Regions from separate parts of the Bacteroides fragilis NCTC 9343 genome, predicted to be linked through region 4. Evidence: riboswitches for the same ligand, from Rfam matches in the RefSeq annotation. Region 4 holds a riboswitch; each other region holds the start of a gene.
The links. A riboswitch is a leader RNA that binds a small molecule or an ion and turns the genes downstream of it on or off. The one in region 4 is predicted to bind cobalamin.

Region 1: linked by a shared signal. The riboswitch ahead of accC (acetyl-CoA carboxylase biotin carboxylase subunit) and the one ahead of BF9343_RS12880 (uroporphyrinogen decarboxylase/cobalamine-independent methonine synthase family protein) in region 4 are both predicted to bind cobalamin.
Region 2: linked by a shared signal. The riboswitch ahead of BF9343_RS22720 (cysteine-rich CWC family protein) and the one ahead of BF9343_RS12880 (uroporphyrinogen decarboxylase/cobalamine-independent methonine synthase family protein) in region 4 are both predicted to bind cobalamin.
Region 3: linked by a shared signal. The riboswitch ahead of BF9343_RS07290 (TonB-dependent receptor plug domain-containing protein) and the one ahead of BF9343_RS12880 (uroporphyrinogen decarboxylase/cobalamine-independent methonine synthase family protein) in region 4 are both predicted to bind cobalamin.

The regions. Positions count from the first base shown of each region.
Region 1 covers NC_003228.3:3,936,706-3,941,589, reverse strand. Annotated here, with positions in the region: gene BF9343_RS16100 (acyl-CoA carboxylase subunit beta) at 1-15, opposite strand, end outside; gene BF9343_RS16095 (acetyl-CoA carboxylase biotin carboxyl carrier protein subunit) at 35-535, opposite strand; gene accC (acetyl-CoA carboxylase biotin carboxylase subunit) at 540-2,054, opposite strand; cobalamin riboswitch at 2,193-2,412, opposite strand; gene BF9343_RS16085 (cation:proton antiporter domain-containing protein) at 2,596-4,860, shown strand.
Region 2 covers NC_003228.3:2,954,106-2,958,989, reverse strand. Annotated here, with positions in the region: gene BF9343_RS12085 (sirohydrochlorin cobaltochelatase) at 1-578, opposite strand, end outside; gene BF9343_RS12080 (TonB-dependent receptor plug domain-containing protein) at 582-2,654, opposite strand; cobalamin riboswitch at 2,711-2,957, opposite strand; cobalamin riboswitch at 3,241-3,451, shown strand; gene BF9343_RS22720 (cysteine-rich CWC family protein) at 3,517-3,768, shown strand; gene BF9343_RS12075 (putative transporter) at 3,801-4,884, shown strand, end outside.
Region 3 covers NC_003228.3:1,841,769-1,846,652, reverse strand. Annotated here, with positions in the region: gene BF9343_RS07305 (DUF5724 domain-containing protein) at 1-899, opposite strand, end outside; gene BF9343_RS07300 (DUF5106 domain-containing protein) at 994-1,929, shown strand; cobalamin riboswitch at 2,656-2,863, shown strand; gene BF9343_RS07290 (TonB-dependent receptor plug domain-containing protein) at 3,034-4,884, shown strand, end outside.
Region 4 covers NC_003228.3:3,133,403-3,138,286, reverse strand. Annotated here, with positions in the region: gene BF9343_RS12885 (TonB-dependent receptor) at 1-1,479, shown strand, start outside; cobalamin riboswitch at 1,626-1,832, shown strand; gene BF9343_RS12880 (uroporphyrinogen decarboxylase/cobalamine-independent methonine synthase family protein) at 1,897-2,874, shown strand; gene BF9343_RS12875 (cytochrome-c peroxidase) at 3,033-4,142, shown strand; gene trxA (thioredoxin) at 4,195-4,680, opposite strand; gene BF9343_RS12865 (TQO small subunit DoxD) at 4,702-4,884, opposite strand, start outside.

The DNA of each region.
Region 1 (4,884 bases), 800 kb from region 4:
ATTTATATCTTCCATTGTTATTCTTGCTTTAATTTTATTCTAACGTTATCAGCGTCTGCTCTCCGGCAATGTTATCGCCCTCCTGCACCAAAATCTCTTTAATCCGGCAGTCCGAAGTCACCTTGTAGTTGCTCTGCATCTTCATGGCTTCGATGACGATGACCGTTTCTCCGGCCTTCATCTCTTGTCCCACACTGACGGGGATTTTCACCACCTTGCCCGGCATGGGCGAAGTGATACGGTCGTTCTGCTCCTCTTCACCTTTCTTGCGCATGCGCAGGTATTTCGCCTGGCTGTCTATAATCTCGACATTGAAGCTGCTGTAGTGTGTATTCACTTTGTAGCTCTTTCCGTTCTCTTTGCGAATCAGTTGGGCGTTGGAGCTGCGTCCGTCCATCAGGATGTTGCAATTCCCGTTCTCTGCCATGACAACGTCCGCTTCGAACGTTTTTCCGTCGATGGTGAGAACCACTTTGTTGTCTTCCTTGCTGACCAATTCTATTTCGGCCACGCGATTTCCTATATGTATTTCCATACTTTTATATTCTTAATACCCCTTTGTGCAATCCAAATTCTTTCCACTTGCTGATCGGGCGGTTATCCGCTGCCAGTCCGCTGTTGTTTTCTTCCAGGTTCATCAGGTAGTCCATGTAGGCGGCAATCAGCGCAATGTTTTCCGCACGCTCACTGGTGCGCGTGATGCATTGCTGAAGCACTTCACCGTTTTTGGCGATGAAGCCTGTGTCATAGTGTCCTTCCACAAAGTCGGGTGTATCCATGATGGCGCGCAGGTAACTGATGTTGTTCTTTACGCCCGTCAACTTATATTCGTGAAGCACGCGGCGCATCCGTTCGATGGCATATTCCCGTGTGGTGGCCCACACGATCAGTTTGCCGATCATCGGATCGTAATAAATCGGAATCTCGTATCCTTCGTATACATAGCTGTCGATGCGTACTCCGATACCGTTGGGTTCTGTGATTTGCTTGATGACACCCGGGCTGGGCATGAAGTTCATTTCCGTATCTTCCGCACAGATGCGGCATTCGATGGCGTGTCCCCGTTGCTGGATGTCCTCTTGTCTCAGTTGCAGTACCTGTCCGTCGGCTACCTTAATTTGTTCTTTTACCAGATCTACGCCGACTACTTCTTCTGTGATGGGATGTTCCACTTGCAGGCGGGTGTTCATTTCCAGAAAGTAATAATTGCGGTGCTTGTCCACCAGGAATTCAATGGTTCCCGCGCCGATGTAGTTCACGGCCTTGGCAGCGGCTACTGCCTTTTCGCCCATGTCCCGGCGCAGTTCCGGTGTGATAAAAACCGAAGGGCTCTCTTCTACGATCTTTTGGTTGCGGCGCTGCACCGAGCATTCACGTTCGCACAAGTGAATTACGTTGCCATGCTTGTCGCCCAGTATCTGGAACTCGATGTGATGGGGTTCTTCCACAAACTTCTCCAGATAGACCGTGTCGTCTCCGAACGAGGAAAGCGATTCGCTCTTGGCTGTTGTATAGGCTTCGGCCACTTCGTCTGCATGATGAATCAGTCGCATTCCTTTTCCGCCACCGCCCATCGAGGCTTTCAGCATTACCGGATAGCCGATTTGGTTGCAGAGTTCTACGGCTTCCTCAACACTTTTCAGGTTGTCTTGAGTGCCCGGAACTACCGGTACCCCGGCTTCGATCATCTTGATGCGTGCCGAGATTTTATCTCCCATGGCTTCCATTGTTTCCGGGTCAGGACCGATAAAGGTGATGCCTTCTTCCCGGCAACGGCGGGCAAAGGTTGCATTTTCCGATAAGAACCCGTATCCCGGGTGAATGGCGTCTGCGTGGCATGACTTTGCCACTTCAATGATTTTTTCTATATTCAGATAACTCTCTTTCGATGCTGCCGGTCCGATGCAATAAGCTTCATCGGCGTAAAGCACATGTTTCGCTGTTCGGTCCGCTTCCGAGAAAACGGCAATGCTCGTTATTTCCATCTCCCGACAGGAGCGCATCACCCTCACGGCAATTTCACCGCGGTTGGCGACTAAGATTCTTTTAATCATATTCATTTCTCAATTAAATGCATATACATATTCGCGCTTTTCCACCCTGCGGACATACGTCCACCCGATGAAAACACAGTATTTCTACGATTTGGGGCTTAACAACGATGCTTTCTTTCCTAACCCACGAGGAGAGAATGCTCTTATTCACGAATGGCAGGTCTTCTGACTGACTCTACATCTTACCGGGACCTTCCCGACAGAGTTTGCTTTTTCTGTCAGTGGTACGAAATTGGCTGATTGATAAGATGCTATACAGAGTTTCACAGCAGCGGGACTGTCCGGGATTTACACCCGATTCCCTTTTAATCTTCGTCCGTTGACCACGGATTCCGAACCAATTCGGCGACAAATATAGAGAAATATTGAATAGGATGGATACTTTTTGCACGAAAAGTTCAGTTTTGTGCAATGCCCCCGCAGCTTTTTTTCAAAATAAATGTCATATATACGGAACACAAACGGACTACCGATTGTTCTTTGGGTACAATAAACGAGCATAAAACGGAATGAAGTACTAACGAAATATACATACCATACTATGTCACATTTACCTACCTTGATTGCTGACCTTGCCTTAATACTGATGTCCGCAAGTATCATTACTCTTTTATTTAAATGGCTGAAGCAACCCCTGGTCCTGGGATATATCGTTGCCGGATTGCTGGCCGGGCCTTATGTCCGCATCTTCCCGACTGTTGGCGATATGGAGAACATCAATACCTGGGCTGAGATAGGAGTTGTCTTTTTGCTTTTTGCTCTCGGACTCGAGTTTAGCTTTAAAAAATTGATGAATGTCGGATCGGCAGCGTTTATTACGGCAACAACCGAAGTGATCAGTATGTTACTGATCGGTTTTATGGTGGGGCATCTGTTGGGGTGGAGTACGATGAATTCTGTGTTTCTGGGTGGAATGTTGTCCATGTCGTCTACCACGATTATTATTAAAGCCTTTGATGATCTTGGTTTGCGCAGCCAACGGTTTACAGGCATTGTGTTTGGAACCTTGGTGGTCGAAGACCTGATCGCTATCCTGATGATGGTCATCCTTTCTACTATGGCGGTGAGCAAAGAGTTTGTGGGTGAGGAACTCTTGATGAGTGTCCTGAAAGTTGCCTTTTTCCTGATTTTGTGGTTTCTGGTCGGTATATTCATCCTTCCGTTCTTCCTGAAAAAAGCAAAGCGGTTGATGAATAATGAAACTCTGTTGATTGTCTCTCTCGGGCTTTGCCTGGCAATGGTCGTGCTGGCTACCCGTACCGGTTTTTCGGCTGCGCTGGGTGCTTTCATTATGGGATCTATTCTTGCTGAGACGGTTGAGGCCGAACATATAGAACACATCATACAGCCGGTGAAAGATCTTTTCGGAGCTATTTTCTTTGTATCCGTCGGTATGCTGGTCAATCCGTCTGTCCTGCTTCAGTATGCCTGGCCGGTGGTTATCATTACATTGGTGACTCTTGTGGGTAAATCGATTTTCTCTTCATTGGGGGTCTTGCTGTCCGGCGAACCACTGAAGGTTTCCGTCAAGTCCGGGTTCAGTCTGGCCCAGATAGGAGAGTTTGCTTTTATTATCGCGGGATTGGGAGCCTCGCTCAAGGTGCTGGACCCGTTTGTTCCCCCGATTATCGTTGCGGTATCCGTTATCACTACCTTTACCACTCCCTATTTTATCCGGTTGGCAAATCCGTTTTCCGAATGGCTTTATAAAGTACTTTCCCCTCGGACCCGTGAATTTCTGGACCGTTACGCTTCCGGCAAGAAGACCGTCAATCATGATAGTGACTGGAAGCGGTTACTGAAAACGATTGTCGGAAGAGTGATTATTTACAGTGTCCTCCTTACTGCTATTTGGCTGTTGTCCGTTCAGACCGTATACCCGACGATAAACGGAATGTTTGATTCCCCGGGACGATGGCTGAGTGTAGTGATGTGCCTGCTCACCCTTTTGCTGATGATTCCTTTCTTGTGGGCCCTTGTTTCAGATAAGTACAATTCTCCGGACGTGTTTCTGAAGTTGTGGAATGACGACAATTACAATCACGGGAGGCTGGTAGCGTTGATTCTGTTCCGTGTTTCGGTGGCTGTTTTTTTCATAGCGGGAGTTGTCATCAGTTATTTTAGTCTTAATTACGGGATAGGTATTGTCATAGCTGTTGCCGTGTTGGGACTGATACTTCTTCTCAGGGAGAACCTCACCCAATATTCGCATTTGGAGAACCACTTCCTGACCAATCTGAACGGAAGGGAGGAAGCAGCCCGGAATCGCTATCCGCTGAAGAGCCGTTTCAACAGTGAGTTTAGTGATAAAGATATTGAGTTGACCTCCGTTTGGGTATCTCCTTATTCATCTTATATAGGGAAGTCGCTGGAGGAACTTCCTTTCAGGCGTGAGTTTGGTGTCAATGTAGTGGGGATTGTCAGGGGAGAACGGAGGATATACATTCCGCAAAGTGACGAGTGCATTTATCCGCAGGATAAGTTGATCGTGGTCGGTACAGACGGCCAGTTACAGAAGTTTCGTTCGGAACTCGACATCCGGCAGGATTTTCCGGACGAAAAGAATGTGCGACAAGAGGTGACGCTTCACTCTTTCACGGTAGATGAAGAATCTCCGCTCCTGAATAAAAGTATTGCCCAGTCACGGTTGGGAAAACAGTATGACAGCCTTATCGTTGCCATTGAGCGGGAAGACGAGTTGATTTCCATGAATCAAAGTACGGTTTTCCGTTTGGGAGATCTGGTATGGATAGTGGGTGACAGGGAGAAGATCAGACAACTCCTGATGCGGAAAAAGCATGTGTAAGTAAAGAGAGGAGGAAAGACAAAC
Region 2 (4,884 bases), 180 kb from region 4:
ATGTAGTCGATCATTGCATAAGTGGCGGTACTGGGAGTGTAGGTTCCATGACCCACAAGTACTACACTTCCTTTTTCCGGTTTGCCTGCACCGAGGATATCTACTACTGCCTCAGCATCTTCTACCGAATAGAGCAGCGGGTTACCTACCCGGATCTCTTTAAAAAAACGGGCTACTGAAGCAACATCACGCCTCAATGATTCCATTTCAACGCCTTCTATGATATTGGTGCTTTGCACAATGACGTGTGTATAGCCATCTCCGAGAAGTTTCAGCAGTGCTTCCAGCGGATTAGGTTTTTCAATGCCACGAGCTTTGAGGCGGCGCATTATGATACGTGAGGTATAAGCTTCACGCATTTCCATTTGCGGAAATGCTTCTTTGGCTTTCGCATTGATGGCATCGATCGTCTTGGTGCGGGTGTCATCATAGGTAGTGCCGAAGTGTACCATAAGCAAGGCGGCTTTATCACCCGGCTGCATGCCGGCCAGCATATCGGAGGCCACGAAGTTCCCCCCTTCGTGCGCAGAGCAGAAGAGGGAAACTAACAAGAATAAAGAGAGAATATATGTTTTCATTGTTTATTTCTTAAAACGAAGGGTTAAACTTACATATGCCATACGTCCCGGAGAGAGGAGTGCGTAGTTCACACCGTTAGGACGAGTATCACGTTTGTTGAAAATATTGTCGAGACCCATACCGAAGTCCAGTCCCAAGTGTTGGAAACCTGTCAGTGAGTGTTTCACATTCAAGTTCCATACGCCATAGCCCGGAGCGTCGCCGTAGCTATGTCCCGGGTGGAAGCGTTTGCTTTGGAAACGACCGTTGATATTTACGTTCAGCATATAGTCGTTCCATGCATGTGTGTAGTTTCCTGCTACGGTTCCGGTGTGGCGTACCGAGCGGTCTATGTTACCCCATATACCGTCCACACTCTTGCCACGTGCATAAGCGTAAGCATAGTTTCCGTTCAGGCTGAAGCCTGCGCCGAGGTTGGTGGCTGCGTTTACTTCAAAACCTCTGACAACACCTTTGTCGAGGTTACCATAAAGTTTGTAATTGGCTAATGCCTTTGTTTCAGAGTCTGTCAGATTGAATTCTTTCTGGGCCTGAGCACGTAACTCTTCACCGTTAGGAAGATCTACAAGTCTATATGTAGTAGAATTAATCATATCATCTATATAATTCAAATAACCGGTAACAGAGACATTTAAGCGGTTTGTATTGTATTCCAAGTTAACAGAATAATAATTACTGTGTTCCGCTTTCAAATCTTTATTACCTTGTGTGATCGTTTTGCCTTTATTCATATAATAATAAAGTTCGTCCAGACCGGGGGCACGGTAACCGGTGGAGTAAGTACCACGAATATTGAAAGCACCTACTGAATACATCACAGCCACCTTCGGAGTGAAGCGTCCGCCTGCCAGCTCGTGATAATCATAGCGTACGCCGGCAATACCGGTCAAACAGTTCCATAACTTGATTTCGTGTTGTGCATAAGCAGATGCCGTATACACTGACTTGTCCACCCTTGCACTGGGACGATCCAGGCTTTCAGAGCGGTAATCCACTCCCAGTACCGTCATGTTGTTTTTGGCAAAGTTGAAGATTCCCTTTAGCTCTGCATCATAAAAGTGCTGCTCTTTGGTTTTGGCGTAATCTCCAATAGCAATCTTATTTTTATCGTCAGCTACAGTATATTTGTAGTTCTGCATATAGTTATCATTCATCAAATCGAGTTGGATGGAAGAACGCTTGTTGATTTTGTAACGTCCTCCCAAACCGAAGTTATACGATTCGTAATGTAGATCATACTTGGAACCTCCATCGATATCCGCTGTGTATACAGGGCGGTCCGTCAACTTCCAATAGTATCCTCCGTTAGCATAGAACGAGAGCTTTTCAGTCGGTTCGAACGTGAATTTCTGGTTTACCAGATTAGAATGGAAACCATTGGATGTAGCTGATACGGTCGGTACTGTCGATACATTACCTTTTTTATCAGTAACATATGCCAGATCGCTGTTCTGCCATCCTGCACTTTGTTCGTGTTTATAGGAGGTATATGAGCCGAACTTTTCTGTTGCAATATCCGCATTTACCATTTGTGTCAGTTGGCGATGATCTTCATATCGGGTGGTAGAAGTCACCTGCATCAGTTCTTTCGGTTCGTTGGTGATGATATTGATCACACCGGCAATGGCGTCAGAGCCATAGAGTGACGAACCGGCACCATCCAGCACTTCGATGCGTTTCACACGGCTCATATCAATGCGTGAGAGGTCGATATTATTAGATGTATCTCCGGTCAGTTTACGTCCGTTGATCAGAATCAGCACATATTTATTGGAGAGTCCGTTCATCATCAGGTAAGATCCCATTGAGTTGGTAGAGAACGAAAGAGAAGGAACCAGCATGGTCATTGCCTGCTGAAAGTCTGTGATACCGGCTTTCTTTATTTCATTGGCGGTTACTACTTCCACCGGTGCCGGTGTGTTTTTGAGCCTTTGGTGTGTACCGGTACCTGTTACAACTACAGGATTCAGGTCAACACTCATCTCTGTCTTCTTGCCTGTCGCGTGTTGTTGTGCAAATGCACCCATTGCCGCGCATCCTCCCATGAGGATGGTCAGTAAGCATCTTTTGTTCATTGATGTTTTTGAATAATGTGTTAGTAAACGGCCTTCCTGACCCCGGGAGGGCACTGTTATCTATGTCTGCTTCGGCAGGTTTCCTGACTATCCCTTTTTGAAAAGCTACCTTCCCGTCATGCTTTACAGGCTATGACAGTGGTATATGTAGAAATGCTTTTCTTATCTTCTTCCGATTATGATGGCAACAGTAGAAGAGCAGGGGGATCACAGTAGCGGGCACTGTTCGGGATTTACACCCGATTCCCTTTTATGCAACGAACAGAAAGTCCGGTATGCATCACCTAAGCGGCTGCAAATATATACATTTATTAGATTATATAGAAATAAATTAAAAAATATACCGATTAATAGGTACATATAAAAAAGTCCTGATAGACGCTTTGTTTTTGGAAATTTGACATTCTGCATCCTCCTTTTAGAATCTCTATTTTGATGAAAAAGAGGCTCTAAAAGAGGAAGATGCCGATTCAGCCTTTATTGAGGCACTGATGGAAAGGGAGCCGGATTCTCGCTGTCGGAGTGTATAAAGGAAGATGAATCTTATATTTTTCATTAACAATTCTTCATCTATTGGTTTTTATCCTTATCTTTGTCCCGAATTGGTTTCGAATGAAGACTTTCGTCATTCGGATTAAAAGGGAATCGGGTGTAAATCCCGGACAGTCCCGCTGCTGTGAAGCTTCATCGATATCTTGAAACAATCCTTTCGCCACTGACGTGGGGGGAACACCTCCGTCGGGAAGGCTTCAAGATTAGAAGTCAGTCAGAAGACCTGCCGTTCATCAAAGGCTGTTTTTACTCGTGGGATTAGGAAAGCAGTACGAAAAAAGTATTTAATCAGGAAAAAAAGAAAGGTGGTGTGCCTGTGAAAAAGGTATGTCCGTGTTGTGGTGCTGTGTTTCAATGCCGGCACGACAATATATTATTATGTCATTGTGCTACGGTAAAGCTCGACTCGCTGCAACGTGCTTATATCAAGGAGCATTTCCCGGACTGTTTGTGTCACGATTGCCTAAAGAAAATACAAGAAGGGGAATTGGCCTGTAAGGCAAATCTTTCTTGTACGGATGGTGTGGGTGAAGTAACTGATCGACTCTCCGGGGATATGTAAACAAGTATTCAATCAACATAACTTTTTATACTATGGAACTTTTAAGAAACCTGTTTGAGGGATACCCCAACCTTTGGGGTGGAGGAGTGGCACATTCCGTGCTTATCCTGTCGCTGGTCATTGCGTTTGGCATTATGCTGGGTAAAATAAAAGTAGCAGGCATCTCTCTGGGAGTTACCTGGATTTTGTTTGTCGGCATTGTCTTCGGACATTTTAATCTGAATCTGAACGAGCATTTATTGCACTTTCTGAAGGAGTTCGGACTTATCTTATTTGTATATTCCATCGGATTGCAGGTGGGGCCCGGATTCTTCTCCGCTTTTAAGAAAGGAGGATTCACCCTCAATATGTTGGCTATGATCGTTGTCTTTGCAGGAGTCATCATTACCCTTGCATTGCATTTTATAACCGGAATACCGATTACCACCATGGTAGGTATTTTATCGGGAGCGGTGACCAACACACCCGGATTGGGTGCTGCGCAACAGGCCAACAGTGACCTGACCGGGATAGATGCACCGGAGATTGCTTTGGGATATGCTGTAGCCTATCCGTTGGGCGTAGTGGGATGCATCATGTCGCTGTTAGGCCTTAAATACCTTTTCCGTATTAATACCAAGCAGGAGGAAGCCGAAGCCGAACAGGGACTGGGACATTTACAAGAGTTGACAGTCCGTCCTGTTTCATTGGAGGTCCGTAATGAAGCTCTTCACGGTAAACGTATTAAGGATATACGTCCATTGGTAAACCGTAATTTTGTGGTATCGCGTATCCGGCATTTGAACGGAAAGAAAGAGTCGGAATTGGTAAATTCCGATACTGAGCTTCATCTGGGTGATGAAATATTGGTTATTGCGACTCCGATAGATATAGAGGCGATCACTGCGTTTTTCGGCAAACCGATCGAAGTGGAATGGGAACAGCTGAACAAAGAACTGATTTCACGCCGAATTCTGATAACCAAGCCTGAACTGAACGGTAAGACATTGGCGCAATTGAAGATTCGTAATAATTTTGGTGCCAGTGTCACCCGCGTCAACCGTTCGGGAGTGGATCTGGTGGCAAGTCCCCAGTTGCAATTACAAATGGGAGACCGTGTGACGATTGTCGGCAGTG
Region 3 (4,884 bases), 1.3 Mb from region 4:
GTATACAGCCGTTTCTCCTTTTGGTCTTTCTTATAGAAAAAGTCCACAGCCTCTTCTATCAACACAGGCGACAGGGGACGATCCATCAGTTCGACCATCAGTGTATCTTCGGACAGAAGCCCCATCTGACAGGCTCTCCCGAAGTCGACAGCACGAATAGGGAACTCAAGCGGATAGGGCTCTTCCTTATAGGATAAGAAATTACACAAACGATAGAGTTCGTAACGTATCTTGAAATCGGCCGTAAATTCATCATCGGTCAGTAAACGTTTCGGGTGCTTCAGCCAGCAGTCTATCCAATAACAATGAACAAGCACGACACGATGATCACTGGTGGAACCAAACCACTCGCGCACGCTATACAGGAAGGTGATATTCCGGGGAGTAAGCAAGGGCAAAAGATGGAGCAGGATGTAATGTGAAAACTTCAGATACACCTCCTGGTCCCGATAGTCCCACTCCAAAGCCCAGAGAATTTCACTCAGGGCATAGGGATGTTCCAGATGTTCCAATGCCTGTTCGTACTCCACCAAAGGTATTTTTCCGTATAATTTATCGAGTAACGTCCCGAAACCTTTACGCCAGACACTAGTCCGTGAATGGGATGCCATCAGGCACATTTCCAGTAGAAGCGAATAATCCTTCACTTCCGTCTCATAAAAATGTATCCATACATCGGCAAACGGATAGCGCCCTATCGCCGTTGGTGAATCCGAGTCGTGTTTCGCACTTTCAAATTGATCCCTGAACCGGTGTACCTCCCCCCAAGGATCACTATAAGTCAGATCACCATGAATGGCGATCTGATATTGTAGTTTGTCAAAAAGCTCTAATACTTTTCCTGACTGTATTCCCCTAAAGATTGCCTCTGTAGTAGGTTGTCCTTTTTTATTCTCCATGTTCAATTTGCTTGTTGTGTGTCTGACGTTTTCATGACTAAGTACAAATATAGAATAAAAATACTATCTTTGTCCCATATCAAAACAAAAGATTATGATGAACAATGTAAAATACCTTTCATTTGCCTTGATACTGGCATTCAGTGCCTGTAAAAGCGGTTCCGCCTCTAGTCAGGAGCCTTCCGAAAAGCAAGATACGGTTAAAATTTTCAATTTACCCCAGATACCTGTAGTACTGAATACCGTAGAACAACGTACGGACTATATGGTAAAACACTATTGGGATCGTTTCGACTTCTCGGACACCACCTACATCAATCAGGCCGAAGTGCCCGAACAGGCTTGGGTAGACTATTGTGACCTGTTGGAACATGTGCCCTTGCCTGTGGCACAAACTGCCATGAAAGAAACTTTCAACCGGGCGGAGAAGAACCGGAAGATGCTTCATTTCTTTGAGGAACTGGCCGATAAATATCTGTACGATCCCAACTCGCCTATGCGCAACGAAGAATTCTATATCCCGGTACTGGAAGCCCTGATTGCCTCTCCCGCACTGGACGAAACGGCGAAGATACGTCCGCAGGCACGGTTGGAGCTGGCACAGAAGAACCGGTTAGGCACTAAGGCACTCAACTTCACCTACACATTGGATTCGGGCGTCAAGGGTACGCTTTATCAGTTCCCTGCGGAATACACACTGCTGTTTATCAACAATCCGGGTTGCCATGCGTGCGCGGAGATGATAGAGGGGTTAAAGGCTTCTCCGGTCATCAACGGATTCACAGCCGCCAAGAAACTGAAAGTCCTGTCCATCTATCCGGATGAAGAATTGGATGAATGGAAAAAGCACCGCAACGACTTTGCGAAAGAATGGACCAACGGATATGATAAAGAACTGGTCATCAAAAACAAAAACCTGTATGACCTGAGAGCCATTCCCACTCTTTATTTACTGGATAAGAACAAAACCGTATTGCTGAAAGACGCCACCCTGCAAAAGGTAGAGCAGTATCTGGCAGAACGCGGCTGAACAAGCATACCGAAGCGGGGCATTTCACTCCAAAGACATACGGAAGGTCGGGTTATCATTTTGACAGAATGATAATCCGACCTCTCTATTTTCCGTTCTTTCGGGCCGATACACGGCAAGGTTCTGAAAAACGCTCCCTATTCGATTGCCCGTTCATCCATTCGACAGTAATTACCTCCTTTTATCCACCGGAAGAAAGCTACCTGGAAATGTTCCGTCCATAAAGCAGTTTTTTAGAGACAAACCCGCTCTTTCCGACACTCCCCGAACGATCATATCCGGTAAGCAACCGGAACAAAACCCGGAGCTATAAGTCCCGGTTTTCATGACAATATATGTAATGGAGCATAACATATAGAGATATTTGAAAAAGAAGTAAACCTTTTTGGAAAATGCTTACTTCTTTCGGAGCAAATGTACCCGTCTTTTGGAGTGAACGCCTGCTTCTTTTCTGCAAAAGCCCGGCTCTTCACCACTCAAAACCCGGCTTTCGGGGCAGAAAAGCCGGGCTTTCCTCCGTTTTTTCTTCCGGTTCACCGGTTTTAGAGAAAGAGTGTGTCAGCCCAAAGAGCGATTATCCGTCATTCTGACATCATTATCGCCCGGGGTCAAGACAAATGACACCGACTGTTTACGTTATTCCGATCACCTGCCCGATGCTGTTCCGTCCGCTCTGCGATGCACAAAGAATAATCACAAATTAGTATGCTATTTCTAATATTCTTTTTATCTTTGCAGTGCATTGGTTTGTATTCTCCGTGTTCCGGGGATGCAATTAAAAGGGAATCAGGTGCAAATCCTGAACAGTCCCGCTGCTGTAAGTTTCACATCAGATTGTTGTAAGCAACCACCACTTGCCACTGGGAAACGTTTCCTGGGAAGGCGCTTATCAACAGAAACGAGTCAGAAGACCTGCCTGTGCATCTTTTTCATTGCTTTCGAGGAAAAAGCGTTGAGTCTAATGAGCCGGAACTATTCCATCCGTCATTTTATTCATCACTCTGATTCAGAGAAAGTAAGTTATGATAATAAACTCTGCCAAGTTTATTTAGTGTGTCCGGCCGAAGTGAGTTCGTCCGGACATTTTAACAACAAAAAACAAAGATGAATATACTCAGATTACCTAAGCTATTATACTCCTGTGTTGCTTTCTGTTGCTGCCAGGCTCTTACCGTTTCGCTTTCCGCCCAGCAGCAGAAAGTAGATACTGCCCGTACTTATTCAATCCCCGAAGTAACCGTTGCCGAAGCATACCACACCCGCGAAGTGAGAGCCATGGCTCCCACTCAGGTGTTCTCTAAAGAAGAACTCAAAAGCCTCAACGTATTGCAAGTGTCGGATGCCGTGAAACACTTTGCCGGAGTTACGGTGAAAGACTACGGCGGCATCGGCGGACTGAAAACCGTTTCATTGCGGAGTCTCGGAGCCGAGCATACCGCCGTGGGATATGACGGAATAACGATCAGCGACTGCCAGACGGGGCAAATAGACATCGGACGTTTCTCACTGGACAATGTAGACCGCCTGTCACTCAGCAACGGACAAAGCGACAACATCTTTCAGCCCGCAAGGTTTTTCGCTTCCGCCGGGATACTGAACATACAGACACTGACACCGCAATTCAAAGACAACCGGCGTACCAACCTGAGTGCCTCGTTCAAAACGGGTTCGTGGGGACTGGTCAATCCGTCTCTCCTGCTCGAACAGAAACTGAGCCGTAAATGGGTGCTCTCCGCCAACGGCGAATGGATGTCGGCCGATGGTCATTATCCTTTCACATTGCATTATGGCGAGGACAATGACCTGACCTCCCGTGAGAAACGGAAAAACACGGAAGTGAAAAACCTCCGTGCCGAAGCGGGATTGTTCGGCAACTTCTCGGATACGGAACAATGGCGGCTAAAGGCCTATTACTATCAGTCGTCCCGCGGACTGCCCAATGCCACGACTTACTATTACGACTACTCTTCACAGCATCTCTGGGATAAGAATGTCTTCGTGCAAAGCCAATACAAAAAAGAATTCAGCCGCCAATGGGTCTTCCAGACTTCGGCCAAATGGAACTGGAGCTACCAACGTTATCTCGACCCCGACTATAAAGGTTCGGAAGGCAAAACGGAGAACAGTTATTACCAGCAAGAGTATTACCTCTCGGCTTCGGCGCTCTACCGGGTGCTCAGCAACCTCTCTTTTTCGCTTTCGACAGACGCGAGCATCAACCGGCTGAACGCGAACCTGAAAGATTTCGCATATCCTACCCGTTATTCGTGGCTGACGGCTTTTGCCGGAAAATACGTTAACGACTGGTTGACGGCATCCGCCTCGGTACTGGCAACGGTCATCAACGAAGAGGTGCGCCAAGGCAGCGCCGCAGCCAACCGGCGGAAACTCTCTCCGTACGTCAGCGCGTCGTTCAAGCCCTTTGCCAGCGAAGAGTTCCGCATCCGCCTGTTCTATAAAGACATCTTCCGGTTGCCCAGCTTCAACGACCTGTACTACGGGCAGGTGGGCAACACGAACCTGAAACCGGAAAGCACCACACAATACAACCTGGGACTGACGTACAGCCGATCGATCAATGAACTGATCCCCTACGTATCCGTCACGGCAGATGCTTATTATAATAAGGTGAAAGACAAAATCATCGCCATCCCCACCAAGAACCTCTTTATATGGAGCATGGTGAACCTCGGCAAAGTGGACATCAAGGGAATAGACATTGCCGGAAACATCAGCCTGCAACCCTGGGAGAAACTACGGGTGAACCTTTCGGGGAACTACACTTATCAGCGTGCACTGGATATGACCGAACCGGGAGGGAAAACCTACAAGCAACAAATCGCCTATACTCCCCGTGTATCCGGATCGGGACAAGCCGGCATCGAGACTCCGTGGGTGAACCTCTCCTACTCGTTCCTCTTTTCGGGCAAGCGCTATATGCTGGGACAGAACCTT
Region 4 (4,884 bases):
GTGACCGATGATCATCGGGCGGGACTTTATGTGTTCGGACAGAACCGTCACCGGGATGCGTACGATCATGATGGAGACGGTTATTCCGAAATGCCGAAACTTAAAAACCAGACAGTCGGCTTCCGTTCGTTCCTCAAGACAAGCACTTATTCTAAGTTGACATTTGAGTATCATCACTTACAGGAGTTTCGTCGTGGCGGAAACCTGCTGAACCGTCCGCCTCACGAGGCTGACATTGCCGAGCAGATTCAGCACTCCATCAACGGTGGTGGCTTGAAATTCGATTATTTTGCTCCGAATGAAAAACACCGTCTGACCGTTTATACTTCGGCACAGCATACGGACCGCGACAGTTATTATGGCAGCAAAAAAGACCAGAACGCCTATGGAAAGACAACGGACCTGACATTTATCGGCGGTTCTCAATATGTGTACAGTTTCGGTAAATGCCTTTTCATGCCTGCCGACCTGACTGCGGGATTGGAGTATAACCGGGATAACCTGAAGGACGATATGTGGGGATACAACCGTTATACGAAGCAGACGGTAAATATTGGTAGTGCTTTTTTGCAGAATGAATGGAAAAACGAGAAATGGAGCATTCTGTTGGGCGGACGTCTGGATAAGCACAATCTGATCAACCATGTTATCTTTAGCCCTCGTGCCAATCTCCGTTTCAATCCTTCCGAGGACATTAATCTTCGCCTGAGTTATTCGTCGGGCTTCCGTGCCCCGCAGGCTTTCGACGAAGACCTGCATATTGAGAATGTAGGCGGAACGGTGTCGATGATTGAGCGTGCCAAGAATCTGAAAGAGGAAAAATCTCAGAGTTTCAGCGCTTCAGCCGATATGTATCATCGTTTCGGTGCTTTTCAGGTAAACTTCCTGGTTGAAGGTTTTTATACCAGACTGTCGGATGTATTTGTACTCGAGAACATTGGAGAGCGGGACGGCATTCTTATCAAAGAGCGCCGTAACGGATCGGGAGCCAAAGTATTGGGACTGTCGATGGAGGGAAAAATGGCTTATCTCTCTTTGTTCCAGTTACAGGCAGGAGTCACGTTGCAACAGAGCCGTTATGACGAACCGGAAAAATGGAGCGAAACGGCACCGGCCGAGAAGAAGATTTTCCGTACGCCGAATACCTATGGGTACTTTACGGCAACGTATATGCCGATCAAGCCTCTGTCATTATCCCTGTCGGGCACGTACACCGGATCGATGCTGGTGCAGCACATGGCCGGTTATATTGACAAGGATGTGGCGGTGAATACGCGCGATTTCTTCGATATGGGAGTCAAGGTGGCCTATGATTTCAAACTTTATAAATCGGTGGACCTGCAATTGAGTGCAGGTGTGCAGAATGTGTTCAATGCTTATCAGAACGATTTCGACCAGGGAGTGGAGCGTGACTCCGGATATATTTATGGTCCGGCTGCTCCGCGAAGCTATTTCGCCGGAATAAAGATCAGCTATTAACCCCGTTACATTTGAATGGAAACCGAGCTTCTGTTCGGTCGAGATGAAGGCTCTGTTCCGACCGGACAGAGCCTTTATTTTGCCCGGACAGAGGCTCTGATTGAAAAAAGTATCATGTTGAACACAAATATCTGATTTATTGTTTTTATATTTGTCGGCAGATTGGTTCGCCGAAGCTTTCCTGCTTTGGGCGATTAAAAGGGAATCGGGTGTAACTCCCGGACAGTCCCGCTGCTGTGAAGTTTTATTATAAACATTCCGACAGGATACTCTTTGGCCACTGACTCGTGTAGTCGGGAAGGCGTTCGGAATGGAAGCTAAGTCAGAAGACCTGCCACTCTCGCTGATAAGTCTTGGTTCCTCGTGGGTTAGGAGCGAAGCACGATAGTAACAATCAATATTAAAAACGTAGAACGTATGGAAAACGTAGTTCCTCCGTTCAAAGTAGACGTTGCCGGTACTTTTCTTTTGCCCGCTGCATTGAGAGAAGCCCGTGAGCAATATCGAAACGAACAAATCAGCCTGCTGACCTTGCGTGCTGTCGAAGATGCCGAGATACGGAATCTGGTAGACAGACTGAAGGCAGAAGGGTTGAAGGTGGTCACTGACGGCCGTTTCCGCAGTGATGCGTGGCCGCTCGACTTTATGTGCGGATTGGATGGTATCCGGTTCCGGGATGACAGAAAGACCTCTGTCGAACTGACCGGTCGGATCGATGTACATCACCATCCTGTGCTCGATGATTTTGTCTTTCTTACCGGGGTGACCGGTGGAGATGTAATAGCTAAGCAAGTGCTTCCTGCGCCTTCGCGCCTGCTGGCAGAATTAATGAAAGACGCAAACCGGACCGAACTCGATTCGGTCTATCCCGACCGTGAGATACTGTTGGTAGACCTTGCACAGACGTATCAGAAACTGATTATGGAACTGTACAGATCGGGATGCCGTTATCTGCAACTCGATGATGCAACGCGTACGGTGACGGATAACGCGATCCGTGTCAACAACATGGCATTGGAGAATCTTCCCGCCGATCTTTTCATTGCTTTTCATTCACCTACCGAGATGCTTTTCTCGCTACAGGGGATTCATGCTTTTTTCCTCGATTACGATTCGGAATGTTGCGGCAAGAACCGTTTGTTGTGGTTCATCCGCGAGAAGCAATCTGTGTTTGGCTTCGTACTTTCGCATTATCCCGTGGAGGAAGAGCTGGAAGAGTTGAGAGCCAAGATCGACCAGATCATACGTTATATTCCTTCGCACCGTTTCTCGCTGTGCATACCCAATGCCGAAGTGTTGCCTTCGGAATCTTATGAAGCTGCTGAAGAAAAACAGTGGCATACATTGAAAATGGCTGAAATGGTTGCCGGAGAACTCTGGCCGGAAGAAGGATAGAAATTCTTTATAACTATAGTATATTTTCGTGGAACAGATTCGTGAGAAGCTGTTTAGAGGGGTCCGGGCGATGTGATTTCGACCGGACTTTTTTATCTCTTTCCGGAAAATAATGTATCTTTGACCTCTGAAATAACCATATCTCTGTTTTTACAACTATGAAGACACATAAACTGCTATTCGTCATACTGCTGGGCACTGTCTGCATCTCCTGTGGTCATCCGTCTCACAAAACCGGAAGTGAGAAGGAAGCGCTGGGCAAACTCCTTTTTCATGATACTTCACTGTCCGAGCCACCCGGGCAATCGTGTGCCACCTGCCATGCTTCTTCCAAGGGATTTGCCGATGAACAAGCCCGTGCCATATCCGAAGGAGCCGTCCAGGGACTCTTTTCCCAGCGCAACTCCATGTCAGTGTGCTATGCGGCCTTTGTGCCCGAATTGCATTATGACGATGATGACGAAAACTATGTGGGAGGTTTGTTTTGGGACGGTCGTTCTCCCTCCTTGCAGGATCAGGCAGGCATTCCGCTCTTGAATCCTGTGGAAATGGGAAATAGGGACAAACAGATGGTGGCGGAGAAAGTGAAGCGGACTCCGTATTATGACCGGATAGTGCAGATATATGGAGAGACAGAACATGCCGATTCTTTGTTTGCCCATGTTACGGACGCATTGGCCGCTTATCAGGCATCCAGGGAGATCAATCCCTTTACATCCAAGTATGATGCGTATAAAAAAGGAAATTATCAGCTGACCGAACAGGAAGCGAGAGGCAAGGAACTGTTCAAAGATAAGGGGCAGTGTGCCGAATGTCATATCCTGGACCGTGACAAACGTGCGCATCGCACGCTGTTTACCGATCATACTTATGATAATCTGGGCATTCCGAAGTTGCCGGATCATCCTCACTATAAGGTAGCGGCAGAATATTTTCTGTTAACTGCGGATTCGGTTGATCTGGGACTGGGAGCCATTGTGAATGCCGAAAGCGAAAATGGCAAGTTCCGTGTACCCACGTTGCGAAATGTCGAACTGACGGCTCCGTATGGTCATAATGGCTATTTTAAGACACTCGAGGAGATTGTACATTTCTATAACGTGCGGGATGTGAGTGATGAATTTCCTCCTGCCGAGTATCCTGCCACCGTGAACAAGGAGGAACTGGGAAACCTCGGACTGACACAGGAAGAAGAAGCCGATATCGTGGCATTTATGAAAACACTGACCGACGGCTATATGAAAGTGCATAAATCGGAGAAGCGCTAGAAACACGAAGAGCGGCCTCGATACCTGTTGGAAGGAGAGGCCGCTTCAGGAATCATTGTTTCAGTAATACTTTATCGATGTATCCTTTTAATTGCTCCTTGGATAAAGCTCCCATATTGACCTGGGGTTCGCCTTTCATCGGCACAAACCAAATGGTAGGAATACTCTGAATACCAAAGTCTCTTGCCAGTTCCGGCTCTTTATCGACATTTACTTTATAGATATAAATCTTTCCGGCATACTCTTTGGATAATTCTTCAAGTATCGGGGCCACCATTTTGCAGGGACCGCACCAGTCGGCGTAGAAGTCGACAATAGCCGGTTTGTCACCCAGATACTTCCACTCTTTGGAATGGTTTTCGTAGTCGGCTATCTTTTTCAGAAATTCCGCACGGGTCAGGTGAATGGTGCCCGATTGTGGCTTTTCGGCTTGTACCGTATCTGTAGCGGTGGTCGATTTATTCTCGGATGTTCCTTTGCAAGATGCGAAAGCCAACAGTCCCATGAATAGGAAGGGGATAAGAATGCTCTTTTTCATTTTTCTGCTTTTTAATGGTTATTAATGGATGATTTCTTTTTTCCAGGTGATACCGCTGATGTCGGTCAGTACTAATTCATACTTTCCTTTGGGCAAACTGCCTATAGCCGTATCATCGACTGTAAGGGTCGCTTTGCTTCCGAGTGGGATTACCAGGCTGTGCTTACCCGGAGCTACCCGGGCAATGTATTTATTATCGATATT